Regions from separate parts of the Marinomonas sp. CT5 genome, predicted to be linked through region 1. Evidence: predicted binding sites of a transcription regulator. Region 1 holds the regulator's gene; each other region holds the start of a gene.

Region 1 (5,358 bases):
ATAAAGAGTCAGATTTTATAGAGGCGGGTGAACTAGCATTAAAGGTGATTGATATCGAGGGTTTTAAAGTTGGTCTCAGTATTTGTTACGATTTGCGGTTCCCTGAGTTGTATCGAGAGCTTGGAAAATTAGGGGCGGATATATTGTTGGTCCCTTCGGCGTTTACTTATGTGACGGGGAAAGCTCACTGGAATACTTTGCTATCAGCGCGGGCGATTGAAAATCAATGTTATGTGCTAGGTGTGGATCAATGTGGTTGGCATAACGAAACTAGGCAAACTTTTGGCCACAGTGTCTTGTACTCACCTTTTGGTCGTGAGCTAGTAGGCTTGCTAGAAGAACCGGGCTATTTTGTATTTACAATTACCAAGCAGATGCTTGCGGACTGCCGGCAGAAAATGCCTTGTTTAACTCATAGGCGAATGTAATAAGAAGCCTGTGCTCTAAGAGCAAGTCAGTGGAGCACAGGCTTAAAATTATTCTGTTAGGCCAAGGCGTTTTTCTTCTGCTTCACGTAAAAAGCGAAACAGCTTTTTACGGTTTGTTGTATTTCCTCCCTGGGAAACTTCTTTTTGGGACTGACGTATTAATTGTCTTAACAGCTGAATATCTTCGATTTCAGGATTTTCGTCTAAATATCGAGACAATTCTTCTTTGCTGTTCTCACCAATTAGCGCATCTCGCTTAATTTCTAATTGATGAAAAAGCTTATTGTATGCTGCAGATGTGGTGTCAAATAGAGCGACACGCTGTGCAATGGCTTCATGGTCTTCAGTACGCATGATCTTGCCAATGTATTGTAGGTGTCTTCTCATAGCTTCGTGCTTTTTAATGCGATCTGCTTCGGCAAATGCTTCGCGCAAAGTGTCTGACATTTCTACTTTTTTAAGCTGGTTTTTGCTTAGACCTAGCAGTTTTTTTCCAAGATCTTGCAAGGCTTCCATTTCACGCTTGATCTGGGTTTTGCTCTTAGGGATGTCTTCTTCGTTTTCAAATTGATCAAAGTCTGTCATGGGAACCTATATTAGAAAGATAGTGGCGAGACCGAGGAAGGATAAAAAACCAACGACATCGGTCACGGTAGTCAAAATTACGCTGCCAGCAAGCGCTGGGTCGATGCCAAGTTTTTTCAGTAAAATCGGCAGAAGTGTACCAGTGGTTGCTGCAAATAGCAGATTTATTATGATGGCGCCCGCAATGATATAGGCAATCTTGATGTTGTCAAACCAAAGTGCGGTGAGGACGGCAATAACCGTCGCCCATAAAAGGCCATTGAGGAGGCCAACAATCAGTTCTCTATTGAGCAGCCAACCGGTGTTGGTGGAGCCGATTTGATTGAGCGCGATACCACGAATAACTAGGGTGAGTACCTGTGAGCCTGCAATGCCGCCCATACTGGCGACAATGGGCATAAGGATCGCTAGAGCGACAACTTGGTCTAATGTGTCTTGGAATAAACCTATTACATAAGAGGCTGTGAAAGCGGTGATTAGGTTTATACCAAGCCATACTGCACGCCGCTTGGTGGTTTTCATGATGGGAGCGAAGGTATCTTCGTCATCGTCGAGACCCGCCATGCTTAGCATGGAGTGCTCCGCTTCATCGCGGATAACGTCTACCACGTCATCGATGGTAATACGGCCGAGAAGTTTTTTGGTTAGGCTATCAATAACAGGGGCAGACACTAGGTCCATTTTTTCAAAAAGCTGAGCGACATCATTGGCTTTAGTTTCGGCTTCTATCACCGTGTATTCCGTTTCCATAATGTCTCGGACGGTGGCATTAGGGTCTGAAACTAATAATTTGGTTAGGGGGAGGGTGCCAAGAAGCCGATCGGATCGACTAACAACTAAAAGATTGTCAGTCATGTCGGGTAAAGAACTGTGGCGGCGTAAATAGCGAAACACAATGTCGACAGAGATATTTGGACGAATGGTGATGGTGTCCGTATTCATTAAGCCGCCAGCAGAATCTTCTGAATAGCTTAATAGTGCCTCGACCCGCGTTCTATCTTGTGCGGTCATTGAGGCAAGGACTTCTTTAACGACTTTTTCTGGTAAGTGTTGAAGTAAGTCGGCTAAGTCATCGCTCTCAAAATGTTCGGATACGGCGATAAGACGCTCTGTATCCATGTCTTTCATGAATTGAATACCAATATCTTCGCTTAGATATTGTAGGACTTCACCTTCGTTTTTGTCCTCGATTAATTCCCATAGGAGTTTACGTTCTTTTGGTGGGGAGGATTCGAGTAGTCGAGCAACATCTTGAGCAGGCAAAGCGCCGTTAAGTAAATAACGGATTTGCATCGTCGCACCGGATTCTAACGATTCGGTGACAGTTTGGAGATGATTAAGTGTGTTTTGCTCTGACATGAGGTGTATTACTCATCTTCGCCGAAACGATTGTTAATAAGCTCAATGATGGCTTCAATCGCTTCTTTTTCGTCATCTCCATTAGTTTTTATGTGAATTTCAGTGCCTTTACCGGCGGCCAGCATCATCATTGCCATAATGCTTTTGCCATCAACATTTCGTCCTTCTTTTTCAATCGTAATATCACAAGAAAAACGAGATGTTGTTTCAATGAGTTTGCCAGCTGCACGAGCATGAAGGCCAAGTTTGTTGATAATAATTACGGACTCTTCCTGCATGCTATTTTCCTATATAAGGGATTCAAAAATACTTAATAACTCTTCATTAGTTTGTGCTGTACGTAACTTGTCCAACGATTCAGCGGATTGAGCAAGTTCTGCTATTTTCGCTAACGTTGAAAGATGTTGGTCACATTCGTTGGGTGGAACGATAAGTGCGAATATGAGATCAACTGCTCTTTTATCAATCGAATCAAAGTCAATGGGGGTTTGTAAAGACATAACAACAATGGCTGTGTGGTTTGCTGTTTCAAGGCGGCAATGGGGGATGGCTATGCCATTGCCTATTCCCGTACTGCCAAGCTTTTCCCTCCCCAGAAGGGCATCATAAACGTCTTCGTTATTGCAGTGTAGGCGATTTGATGCAACATCAGCGATATTTTCTAAAACACGTTTTTTGCTAATAATGTCTTGCTTTGCAAGTACGAGTTCAGCTTTTAGTAATGATTTCAAGGACATGATAAAATGCTTTCCGTTTAGATCAGTCGTTTTCGTTCATTGGAAGGAGGGATGTTCATCGCCTCTCGATATTTTGCAACTGTGCGTCTAGCGACCTGTATGCCTTGATCTGCAAGGATGGCGGCTAGCTTATTATCACTTAATGGCTTTTTAGCTGGCTCATCAGCAACAAGTTTTTTAATCATAGCTCGTATAGCGGTAGAAGAGCATTCTCCACCTGAAGCCGTGTTGACGTGACTGGAGAAAAAGTACTTCAGTTCAAAAATACCTTTTGGGGTATGCATGTATTTCTGTGTTGTAACCCTTGATATGGTCGATTCATGCATGCCCACTTCTTCCGCAACATCATGAAGTACCATGGGTTTCATAGCTTCTTCACCTAATTCAAAAAAATCGATTTGACGACTTACAATACAACTGGCTACTTTGAGCAATGTTTCGTTACGACTCTGTAGGCTCTTCATAAACCATTTCGCCTCTTGAAGAGAGGTCTTGATGTATGTTGCATCTTCTGACGATGTGGTGGAACTTGCCATAGCCGAATAGGTTTCATTGATTTTTATCGGAGGAAGGGCATCATTATTGAGTTCAACTTGCCATACATCATTACGCTTTTTCACAGAGACATCAGGAATAACATAGTCTGTATCATCGGCATCAATAACTGAACCTGGGCGCGGGTTAAGTTGCTGTATTAAATTAATAACTTCTTTTAACGCTTCGTCTTTTAGTTTTGTTTTGCGCGTTAATTGAGCAAAATCACGATTACCTAAAAGAGGTAAATAATGATCAATCAGGTTGTAAGTGCTTTTATATAAAGGGTGGTTTTGGAATGCTTCGAGTTGCACAAGCAAGCAATCGCGTAAGTCAATTGAGCAAACACCAACAGGATCAAAACGCTGCAGTCTATGTTGGACGGCGATCACTTCTTCTAGGTCTAAGTCTTCAAGTTCGGTGCTAAGAGACTCACAAATATCTTCGGGCGAAATGCTTAAATAACCATCGGGCTGAACACATTCGATAATGGCGTAAGCGATTTCTATATCTCGATCCGAAATGTGTGTCAGATTTAGTTGCCAGATTAAGTGGTCTTGTATGCTTTCTGCTGGTGCATTACGGCTTTCAAAGTCGCTTTCACCCTCAAAACTATTATGGTCACTAACAGCGGCAGAGCTTTGGTAAGTATCGTCCCAATGACTATCAATGGATAATTCTTCAGGGATACTTTCAGTCCACTCAGATTCAATGCGTGGTTCTTCGCTGTTGTCGGCTGAAGTATTGTTATCCGCTGCGGCGCTTTTAGATTCAATGCTGGGTGTGACGTCGACATGAAGTTGTTCATCTTCATCGAGCTCTAAAAGAGGGTTTGATTCAAGAAATTCATGGATTTCTTGTTTTAAATCCAACGTTGAAAGTTGCAGCAAGCGGATAGCCTGTTGCAACTGCGGCGTCATAGTCAGCTGTTGGCCGAGCTTTAATTGTAAAGACTGCTTCATAGAGCAACTCTTTCTATTTGAATGAATTGGAATGAGTTATGCATACTACTCCCTTTCTACTGCAATGATAAGGGGTTACAAACGGAAGTCGTCACCTAAATAGACCTTTTTTACCTGCTCATTGTTGATGACGGTGTTGGCGTCGCCTGATGCAATGATGTACCCATTACCTACAATGTAGGCTTTGTCGCAGATGTCTAATGTTTCTCTTACATTGTGATCGGTGATAAGGACACCGATACCACTTTCTTGCAGATGCTTTATGATTAGCTTGATATCACCCACTGAAATAGGGTCAACACCAGCAAAAGGTTCATCTAGAAGGATGAACTTTGGGTTCATGGCTACAGCGCGAGCAATTTCAACCCGACGTCTTTCGCCACCAGATAATGCCATACCTAAGTTAGTTCGAATATGAGTTATATGGAACTCTTCTAAAAGCTCTTCTAATCTCTCTAGTTTCTGTGCTTTTGACAGCTTTTTGCGAGTCTCTAAAATCGCTAAAATATTATCTTCGACGGACATTTTCCTAAAAATAGAGGCTTCTTGAGGTAAATACCCAATTCCCTTTTGAGCTCTTGTGTGCATGGCATCATTAGTTACATCTAGTCCATCAATAAATATACCGCCAGCGTCGTTGGTTACCATGCCTACGATCATATAAAAGCAAGTGGTTTTGCCTGCTCCATTGGGCCCCAGTAGGCCAACAGCTTGCCCTGACTCTACAGCAATGGATACGTCTTTTACGACTTG
Region 2 (5,358 bases), 950 kb from region 1:
GCACTATTATTTAGGGAAATGTTAATGGTGGCATTAGGGTAAATATCTGACAACCGAGGTATTTCTACTTGGTTGATGTAGCGATGGATTTGTTCTTCAACTGGGGTGGCAAATAATAAGCCTGCTTGGAAACAAAAGAAGGCTATGCTTAGCCTTGTAATTCGCATGATTTGTTCTCTTTGTTTATTATTACGTGATAAATAAGATAGTTAGTAAAAAAATTAAAATCACTTTATCATTGGATGATACATTTTAACAATTTGAGGTTATACCTCAGTATAATGTTTACACATTTTGGAGGCGTTTATGGCTGGAGTTCTGGATACTGTTAACCAACGTACACAGCTCGTAGGGGAAAATCGACTAGAATTGTTGTTATTTCGCTTAAATGGTAAGCAAATATACGGCATTAACGTCTTTAAAGTAAAAGAAGTGCTTCAGTGTCCTAAGCTAACAACTATGCCTCATAGTTCTCCTGTGGTAAGAGGTGTTGCCCATATTCGTGGTGGTACCATTCCCATCTTAGACTTAGGGTTGGCAACTGGTGCAAGTCCAATCGAAAATATCAGTCAGTGCTTTGTCATTATTACGGAATATAACCGCAGAATTCAGGGCTTTCTGGTTCGTGGTGTTGAACGTATTGTTAATATGAATTGGAGTGATATTCAGCCACCGCCAAAAGGGTTATCGAATGACAACTACTTAACTGCAGTTTGTCAGGTTGAGAAAGAGATGGTTGAAATTATTGATGTTGAGCAAATTCTTTCTGAAGTGGCTCCTATGCGTCAAGATATTTCAGATGGTATTGTCAATTCTGGTGTAACTGAAAATGCTCAAAAGCATCACATATTAATTGTGGATGATTCTTCTGTAGCACGTAAACAGATTAAACGTTGTATGGAACAGGTTGGCTTTGCTACTACTGTGTTATGTGATGGTCGTGAAGCACTAACTTATCTTCAAAACATGGTTGCTGAGGGTAAGGATGTAACGACAGAGTTTTCTATGGTGATTTCGGATATTGAAATGCCAGAAATGGATGGCTATACCTTAACAACCGCAATCCGTAACGATAGCCGTTTACAGGACTTGTTTATATTACTCCATACTTCACTTAGCGGTGTGTTTAACGAAGCAATGGTTAAAAAAGTAGGAGCTGATGGATTTTTGGCTAAATTTCAGCCGGATGAATTGGCTAGATTGGCAATTGAAACAGTACAGGTACAATCTGAATAATTTTGTTTTCTAATACCTGTATTTTTAATAGTTGAACCTGTCACTTATGGAGTTTTAATGCTCAGTAGTACAAATGCAATTACACCTAATGGCTATGTTAGGTTTCGAGATTATCTACAGAAGGTTTGTGGAATCTCATTAAGTGACAATAAGCAATATTTGGTTGCGAGTCGCCTTGGTAAAATTTTAGAGAGAGAGGGGTTCTCTAAAATTGAGCAATTGGTAGACGCATTAGAGCGGTTAGGTGGTTCTAAGTTAAAAGAAGAAGTCATTAATGCAATGACAACGAATGAAACGCTTTGGTTTAGAGATTCTCATCCCTTTACAATTTTAAGAGATAAAGTTTTACCAGAGATGAAGGTTTCACCGTTAAGGATTTGGTCTGCAGCTTCTTCTACAGGTCAAGAGCCTTATTCTATTAGTATGGTTATTGAGGAGTTTAAGTCTTCTCGTCCTGGTGTTTTAAAAGCGGGTGAGAAGATAATAGCGACGGATATTTGTACAAATATTCTCCAGCATGCCAAGCAGGGAGAGTACGATAGTTTAGCCATCGCTCGTGGACTTGGAGCGGACTTACAGCGTCGCTACTTTGATAAAGTAAATGATCAGACTTGGAAGATTAAGCCAAACTTGAGTTCTCGTGTTGAGTTTAAATATTTGAACTTAATCGACTCTTTTTCAATGTTAGGCAAGTTCGATGTTATTTTTTGCAGAAATGTACTGATTTATTTTACTGTGGATCTAAAGTTAGACATTCTCAAAAGAATGCATGCTTCATTGAAGCCTGGGGGCTACTTGTTTTTAGGTGGTTCAGAGGCTTTGAGTGGATTGTCTGATTATTTTGAAATTGTTCAATGTCACCCGGGAATAGTCTATAAAGCAAAAGCTTTGTAACTTGTAATCCAATACTCTTTAGTTCATTCCTAGAGCTCGTCTAACTCTGTTAGGCGGGCTTTTTTGTTGTCTTTATACTATCTTTTTTATTGCCGCTTTTTGCCGTTTATTGTTTTTATTTTCTTAACTTTATGATTTTTATGGTTTTTTTATTTTGGCATCATAATTGCTTTATCTTTTCCAAGGTAGATTGTTTTTTATTGAGGATTAAATGGCTATATCTTTCGCAAGTGCATTTGCAGGACATGATAAAACGTTAGAGTTTAGAAGTGCTAGAGCGGCTGTCCTTGCAAACAATATTGCTAACGCTGATACACCAAATTTTAAGGCGAGAGATATTTCATTTGATTCCTATTTGAATAAAGAGCAAAGCCGATTGCAACTAGCTGAAACGAATCCTCGTCACATTCACGCAGAAGGTTTTGCTGGTGAACCAGATGGGTTGCTATATCGAAATGCTAGTCAACCATCATTGGATGGAAACACGGTAGATATGCAAAGAGAACAAGCTGAATTTGCTCAGAACTCTCTTCAGTTTGATACGAGTTTTATGTTTTTGGACCGAAAAATTAACGGTATGAAAAAAGCGCTTGCTGGGAATTAATAACGATGTCATTGAGTAATATTTTCACTATATCAGGATCTGCAATGAGCGCCCAAACCGTACGTTTAAATACGGTCGCGAGTAATATGGCGAATGTTGACAGTGCGGCTAGTTCAGCGGATCAAACTTATCGTGCGCGCAAGCCTGTGTTTTCAAAAATGATGAATGACAGCATGCGTCAATATGGTTGGGGGAATGCAACCATCGATAATAGTGGTGCTGGTATTGGTGTGAAAGTGGATGGCATTGTGGAGTCTGATGCTCCATTGCAACCAAGATATGAGCCGGATCATCCTATGGCAAATGAAGATGGTTATGTGTTTTATCCAAACGTAAACCCAATTGAAGAGATGGCCGATATGATGTCAGCTTCTCGATCTTTTCAGACGAATGTAGAAATTATGAACTCAGCAAAAAGTATGATGCAGAAAATGCTCACGCTTGGGCAGTCATAGGAGCTGACAGATGGCAAATATATCTGATACGAAAGGCTTAAGTGGATTAATTTCCCAGTATGGAACGGATGCTGCAAAGTCGAAAGCTGGAATTGAAAAACCTGAAGTTGCAAAAGATGAGGCCGCTTTAGCAGACCAGAATGTCTTTTTGAAGCTCTATATTGAGCAGCTTAAAGGGCAAGATCCAACAGCTCCTCAAGATACGAATGACATGGTGGCTCAAATGTCACAGTTTAGTTCGTTAGAGCGATTGACCAGTATTTCTGATCAACTGGAAAATATGGCAACGTCATTGACGTCTAACCAAGCACTTAGTGCTTCTACTCTGGTTGGTAAGTCTATTTTATTAGATGGTAATAAGACTAATGTGACTGACAATGTAGAGGGTGTACAAGTTAGAGCTGTTATACCTGAAAATTCACAGTCGGCGTCGTTAAAAATATTTGATGCAGATAATCGTCTTGTTCGTACTGTGCCTTTAGATTCCGGCGAGTATAAATGGGATAAGTTGGATGATGACGGAAATATATTGCCGTCTGGGGAATATCGTTTTGCCGCCTCATCAACGGATGAAAAAGGTGAGGTTTCGACAGCAAGTATTCAGCTGCCAGCGCGGATTCAAGGTGTCACCATCAATGGTGAAAATGGCACTGTGTTGAATGTAGAAAACCACGGCAAAATCAAACTCACGAATGAATTAGAAATATTAGGGTGATTGGAGAATATTATGGGATTCAATACTGCACTATCTGGCATTAAAGCGTCTGCCGATTATTTAAGTGTTACCGGTAATAATATTGCCAACGCCGACACGACAGGCTTTAAAAAGTCTCGCATTGAATTTGATGACCTTTATAACACTAGTGTGTTAGGTGCCGGAAGTGGCAACAGCATTGGTTCTGGTGTGAGTGTTAGTAAAGTGTCGCAAGAGTTTGCACCAGGGAACTTATCTTATACTGATAACAATCTTGATTTGGCGGTTGATGGATCAGGATTTTTTGTGTTGGACGCTGGAGTTTCTCAGACCTACACAAGAGCAGGGAATTTTAAGCTGGATGAGAGTGGCTTTTTGGTAACAAATACAGGAAGCCATGTTCAGGGGTTTAATGCGGTAGATAATGTTGTAGGCGGGAATTTAGAAGATTTAAAAATTCCGACGGATCGAATTGCACCAGAGGCAACAACGTCCATGGAATTGAAGGTGAATTTGAACTCAGACAATAAAGATGTTCCTGCTTACATTAAGGCTGACTTTGATCCAACCAACCCCGATTCCTACAATTATACTCAAACACAAGGTGCTGTTGATGCGAATGGTCGAACTCACGTTGTGACTTATTATTATTCGAAGAGTGAATTGCCAAATACCTATCAAGTTCATGTTACGGTGGATGGTAATTTAACCGATGATACTGGTGTCCCGTTTATGGGGGAAACCTACGCCACTTATAATACGTCTGAGGGTGGTGTGGATTATAACGGTGACGGTATTCTTGAGCAGCCGAATCAGCTTCTTTATCTTGGTGCTGCAAAACCTGGTGCCGCAGATATTGCTGCAATGACGCAAGCCCCCATAACTATCAATGGTACGCTAGGCGGAGTGGCTATTACTTCAACGCTTGCTCCTACTGAAGTTCGTGATAACAGCTCTGTTGCTCGTGATGAATTTGACCCTTTAAATGTTGATTCTTACAACTATGGTAATACTCGAACAGTATATGACTCTGTGGGTGGTGCGCATACTTTAGGTTATTACTTCATTAAGCAGGGTGAAAATAATGATTATGAGTTGCGTGTTACTTTGGATGGCAAAGAAACTTACACAGACCCATTGACCGGAAATGAAACTCGCTTTTTGAAAGAAAATACATCAGTAGGTTTTGATGCTGCTGGTAACTTGCGTGGAACATATCGCGGTTTACCTCCTTATGATGTCCCTCAGCCAATCAATTTAGAAATAACGGGGATTGATCCATCCAATCGAGGTAAGGTTACACCTTTAGACTTATTTGGATCGACTCAATTCGCTTTAGAAAATACCGATACTTTTGATCAAGACGGTTTTGCTGCTGGCGAGCTTCAGGGGGTTTCTTTTGATGAGGATGGTTTGTTGGTGGCAACCTATTCTAATCAACAAACGGCAACACTTGGCCAGATAGCGTTGGCAAA
Region 3 (5,358 bases), 270 kb from region 1:
TGAACAAGGTGCTGTTTCTAGGGTAGAGCTGCTTCAGCTAGAGAGAGATGTAAATCAATTGCAAGGGGATTTAGAAGCTACAGAACTTGCTATTCCACGTGCCCGTTCCGCTTTAAAAGAAGCACAAAGTAATTTACAGCAGAGTGAAGCGAAATTTCGAGCGGATGCGCAAGAAGATTTGACCAAAGTAAAAAGCAAATTAGACCAGCTAAAAGAATCAAATGTTTCTCTTGAAGATAAGGTATCAAGAACCCAAGTTCGCTCTCCTGTTAAGGGTATCGTTAAGCAAATTCAAATTAATACCGTCGGTGGTGTTATCCGGCCTGGGATGAATTTGCTTGAAATCGTACCAATAGAGGATTCGCTCTTAATAGAAGCCAAAGTACGCCCAGAAAACATTGGTTTTATTAAGCCTAGTTTGAGTGCCGTGGTGAAATTATCAGCCTACGATTTTGCAATTTTTGGTGGTTTGCATGGTGTGGTTGAAAACATCAGTGCCGATACAATTTTAGATGAGGAAGGCAACAGTTTTTATTTAGTCCGTGTAAGAACGGATAAAAACTATCTAGGTACAAAAGAGTCACCTTTACCTATTATTCCTGGTATGCAGGCAAGTGTAGATATTATTACAGGTAAGAAAACCCTGTTGGATTATTTATTAAAACCGATTTTAAAGGCAAAACAGAATGCGTTGCGTGAGAGATAATTACAAATTTATTTTCTAATGTAATCAATGTTAACAAATGTTAACAATTCGCTATTATTTGCTGGTTAAAATGGTCGCATCGAACTTGATAGGACGAGGATTATTTTGAATATTTTGTGTTTGAATACGGACGATGCAGTATGGAAACATTGGAATCAGGTTACTTCCGAGCAAAGTTCTTTAGTAAGAGCTATGGCCTTTGATGAAGTACGCAAAATATTAGAAGACACTTTTCTTGTTTTTTCATATTGCTTTATTTATCTCGAAGACTCTTTGCTTTCAGAACAGGTTGAGGAGGTTGTTGCCTTGTCTACTGACTTTCCTGAACTGAAAATTATTGTTTTTCCGAATCAGCTGAATCAAGCGGCTTCTTTGACGCTTTTTTCCGCTGGGGTGAGTGGGCAATGTGCACCTTATATAGGGAAGGAACAGCTTTCTTTAGTCTTGTCAGTTGTGGACTCAGGTGAAATTTGGGGGGGTAAGGCATTCATCCAACAGCTGATTATGCAATCGGTTGTCCCCACTGAGATTCAAAATGATGAATTGGAAGAGTTATCTGAGCGAGAGTTAAGTGTTGCTCAGTTTATTTCAAAAGGTTTATCTAATAAACAAATAGCCAAAGAAATGGATATTACTGAGCGAACAGTGAAAGCTCATTTAACTTCCATTTTCAAAAAAACGAAAACGAAAGATAGATTGGCATTAGCCTTGTTAGCCCAGTCTCGGTATGGTGTGCATTAATTTAGATCGTTAATAATATTTTCTTGCACTACTTTTGTTCGACTTTATCATCTTCATAATGTTTTTTAGTTAATTCGTCTAAAAAACTCTATTTCTAACCTAATTATTCCAATAAATTGTGTGTCCTAATGGCGCACATCTTGCATTTTCTAATTACGACACTTTATGTTTGTTTATGAGAATGCACCATGTCAGCTCCCCCTGAAAAAGAATTAACCGTGATGCTTGTGGATAATGAGCCTGCAAGGGCTGCCATTGTAGAACAAGCCATGATAGATAGTGGTTACCGTGTTATTAGACGGCTGGAGAATGCGAAAAACCTCACGGAAGCGGTTACTGAATGCCAGCCAGATATGGTCATTATTGATATCGAATCTCCTGATCGCGATATGTTAGAAAATATGTCTCGACTTACCAAAGATAACCCTCGTCCTATTGTTATGTTCGCTGAAGAAGATGATTCCCGGCACGTGGAAGCGGCTATTCGCGCTGGTGTGAGTGCTTATGTCGTGGATGGCGTTAATAGCGGCAGCGTCAAAGCTTTGCTGCAAGTTGCCATTGCGCGGTTTCGAGAGTTCCAAGCATTAAGGATGGAGTTGGACTCTGTAAAAAGCCAACTTGAAGACCGTAAGCTGATAGAAAAAGCAAAGGGGCTGATCATGAAGCATCAACAATGTGATGAACCCGCAGCCTATAAAGCACTGCGAAAACTCGCTATGGATCGCAGTCAGCGAATGACGGATGTTGCTCGAAATATCATCTCTGTTATGGAATTAATGGGAGGTTCAAAGTGAACCTGACACAGTCAAATACTATTATTCAAACTAGCGAGCCTGTCCGCATCGGATTTATTCCGCTTATCGATTGTGCGCCTTTTGTTATTGCTCAAGAAAAAGGTTTTTTCATCCAAGAAGGCGTGGAAGTGGTGTTATCTAAAGAGGCGTCTTGGGCAAGTATTCGCGATAAAGTTGCCTTTAGTTTACTGGATGGTGCACATATGTTGGCGTCTATGCCGATTGCCGCCAGTTTAGGTATTGGCACTATTAAGACGGCTATGCAGACGAGTTTTACTGTCAGTCATAATGGTAACGGCATCACGATAGGAAATGCCTTGTATGAAGAGTTGCAGCATTATGCTGAGTCTTCTACTGATATCCGCAGTGGAATAGCGCTTAAAAGACTGCTCGATGCGCGAAGTATGGATGCCGACCCATTGCGTTTTGCCATGGTTTACCCTTATTCATCCCATAATTATCAATTGCGAGACTGGCTAAGCCGAGCCGGAATTGATTCCGATAAAGATGTGCAAATAGTTGTTGTTCCACCCGTAAAAATGCTCGATAGCTTAAAATCCGGTGATATTGATGGTTATTGCGTGGGAGAGCCATGGAACAGCCTTGCAGTAGAGCAAGGGGTGGGGCACATGCTCGTGACAGGTTATGAGATATGGGGAAGTACTCCTGAAAAAGTGTTTGGCGTAAATTCCGCATGGGCTGAACAGAATCCGGAAGTGCATTTATCAATTATTAGAGCGTTAGAAAAAGCGTGTTTATGGGTTGATGAGCCAAGTAATCAAACGGAATTACTTAGTATTTTAAGCCATCCAGATTATTTGAATTGTACGTTAGAACAACTGGTGTACGGATTTAGTGCCATTAAGCCAAAAGGCCAATTTGATTGGCCGATGAAAGCCTATCAGCGCTTTTCAGGTCATGAAATTAATAAGCCTTTGCCAAGTTATGCTTTGTGGATCATGGCGCAAATGCATCGCTGGCATCAATTGGGGGATATTAAGACGCTGAATACAATTGCAGAGCAGGTTTATCGTCAGGATCTTTACTTTAAAGCTTTGGGGCTAATAGGAGAAAAAGATCATATGAGTTGGCATTTATCGGCCGACGATGAATCTGGTTGGTTGGAGGCCGTGGCGTCTGGAAAGATACGATTGCACCCCGATGGTATTTTGAGTGGTTTTATAAAGTAATCAATCTGAGATGGGTGTCTTATTTTGGTGCGGCTTGCATGATGATTGGGCAAACAAAGTGACTGTCTGTGCTTATTGCTTACACTTAATTGTAGTGTAGTAACAAAAAATCTTTAAAATCAGATGGTTAATTTTCTTGGCACATTGTGTGCTTTAGAAGAGAGATAGAAACATAGAGATTAAAATTTTGGTGAGTCTAGCAACGGTAGTTAGTTATCACCCACATTATTGATTGTCCAATGTAGGACTTTCTTTGAATGGCAAAGGCGCCTGCGAACACATAGATTGTGATTTGCATGCGCCTTTTTTTGTTTTGTAGTGTTTAACCCCTTAAGCGGAGCGTGATTATGAACCTAAGATGTTTGAAAACGGCTATTGGTTTGCCGATCTTTGTTAATGCCACTCAAAAAATAAGTCTGTCTATCGTATTGGGTTCTGTACTAATAACTGGCGCTGCTCATGCAGAGCTAGGTTATGCAGAAAAAGAAGAGCTGAAATTTGGTTTTATCAAATTAACAGATATGGCGCCATTGGCTATTGCCTACGAAAAAGGCTATTTTGAAGATGAAGGTTTGTATGTCACTTTAGAAGCGCAAGCGAACTGGAAAGTATTATTAGATCGAGTCATTGATGGTCAGTTAGATGGTGCGCATATGCTAGCGGGTCAACCGCTAGGGGCAACTATCGGATACGGTACGAAAGCTCATGTAGTGACAGCCTTTAGTATGGATTTGAATGGTAATGGCATTACCGTCTCAAACGATGTTTGGGATGAAATGAAGAAAAACATTCCTAACGGCCCAGATGGTAAGCCCGTTCATCCAATCAGTGCTAGCGCGTTAAAACCTGTTATCGATGGCTATAAAGCCCAAGGCAAGCCTTTCAAAATGGGGATGGTGTTTCCTGTATCCACTCATAACTACGAATTACGTTACTGGCTTGCTGCTGGTGGCATTCACCCTGGTTATTACGCACCAGAGCGAGGTGATACTAGCGGTCAAATTAACGCCGATGCCTTGTTGTCTGTGACACCGCCGCCACAAATGCCAGCTACCATGGAAGCTGGAACTATTTCTGGCTATTGCGTAGGCGAACCTTGGAACCAGCAAGCGGTATTTAAAGGTATTGGCGTGCCAGTTATTACCGATTATGAAATTTGGAAGAACAACCCTGAGAAAGTGTTTGGGGTAAGCAGTGATTGGGCTGAAGAATATCCAAATACTCATATCCGCGTTGTGAAGGCTATGATTCGCGCGGCGAAATGGTTAGATGAAAACAACAATGCGAATCGCCCTGAAGCAGTAAAAATCCTTTCTCGCAGCCAATATGTTGGTGCGGACTATGATGTTATTGCCAACAGTATGACAGGCACTTTTGAGTATGAGAAAGGCGATAAACGCGAGATTCCAGACTTCAACGTATTCTTCCGTCATAACGCAACTTACCCTTATTACAGCGATGCGATTTGGTACTTAACGCAAATGCGCCGTTGGGGACAGATTGCTGAGCCAAAATCCGATGAGTGGTATATGAAAACGGCGAAAGACGTTTATCGTCCAGACATTTATGCACAAGCGGCAAAATCTTTGATTGAAGATGGTGTGATGATGGCGTCTGAGTTTCCAGATTTTGAAAAAGAAGATGGTTTTAAACCACCACAAAGTGACTTTATCGATGGGGTTACCTATGACGGTAAACGCCCTAATGATTACTTGAAAAGCTTCAAAATCGGCTTAAAAGGCGACGACAAAATCTAACGTAAACAAGATAAAGCGGCTACACAGCGTAGCCGTTTTATGAGTTAAATTGAGTGAGTAAAAGATGATGATAGCAAGCGTAACCATGGCCTCGTTAAAAGACAAAATTAGTGCCTTTTCTTTGAAAGGAATCTTACTGCCTGTCTTCGGCATTGTAGTGTTCATCTTGT

The links. Region 1 encodes sigma-54, which starts transcription at its own class of promoters, with help from an activator protein. Its sites were predicted from a motif close to TGGCACNNNNNTTGCTNT; they were not measured.
Region 2: the regulator sigma-54 is predicted to act here: its motif matches at 2,286-2,303, upstream of flgB (flagellar basal body rod protein FlgB).
Region 3: the regulator sigma-54 is predicted to act here: its motif matches at 1,577-1,594, upstream of C0J08_RS13380 (ANTAR domain-containing response regulator).

What each region holds. Positions count from the first base shown of each region.
Region 1 covers NZ_CP025572.1:2,555,484-2,560,841, reverse strand. The annotation lists gene C0J08_RS12035 (carbon-nitrogen hydrolase family protein) at 1-428, shown strand, start outside; gene yjgA (ribosome biogenesis factor YjgA) at 477-1,013, opposite strand; gene mgtE (magnesium transporter) at 1,020-2,372, opposite strand; gene C0J08_RS12020 (HPr family phosphocarrier protein) at 2,381-2,650, opposite strand; gene ptsN (PTS IIA-like nitrogen regulatory protein PtsN) at 2,660-3,109, opposite strand; gene C0J08_RS12010 (RNA polymerase factor sigma-54) at 3,127-4,605, opposite strand; gene lptB (LPS export ABC transporter ATP-binding protein) at 4,681-5,358, opposite strand, start outside.
Region 2 covers NZ_CP025572.1:3,502,860-3,508,217, reverse strand. The annotation lists gene flgA (flagellar basal body P-ring formation chaperone FlgA) at 1-167, opposite strand, end outside; gene C0J08_RS16835 (chemotaxis protein CheV) at 307-1,236, shown strand; gene C0J08_RS16830 (CheR family methyltransferase) at 1,294-2,130, shown strand; gene flgB (flagellar basal body rod protein FlgB) at 2,342-2,734, shown strand; gene flgC (flagellar basal body rod protein FlgC) at 2,740-3,189, shown strand; gene C0J08_RS16815 (flagellar hook assembly protein FlgD) at 3,200-3,904, shown strand; gene C0J08_RS16810 (flagellar hook-basal body complex protein) at 3,917-5,358, shown strand, end outside.
Region 3 covers NZ_CP025572.1:2,830,062-2,835,419, reverse strand. The annotation lists gene C0J08_RS13390 (HlyD family type I secretion periplasmic adaptor subunit) at 1-706, shown strand, start outside; gene C0J08_RS13385 (helix-turn-helix domain-containing protein) at 812-1,447, shown strand; gene C0J08_RS13380 (ANTAR domain-containing response regulator) at 1,636-2,241, shown strand; gene C0J08_RS13375 (CmpA/NrtA family ABC transporter substrate-binding protein) at 2,238-3,431, shown strand; gene C0J08_RS13370 (CmpA/NrtA family ABC transporter substrate-binding protein) at 3,779-5,188, shown strand; gene C0J08_RS13365 (ABC transporter permease) at 5,253-5,358, shown strand, end outside.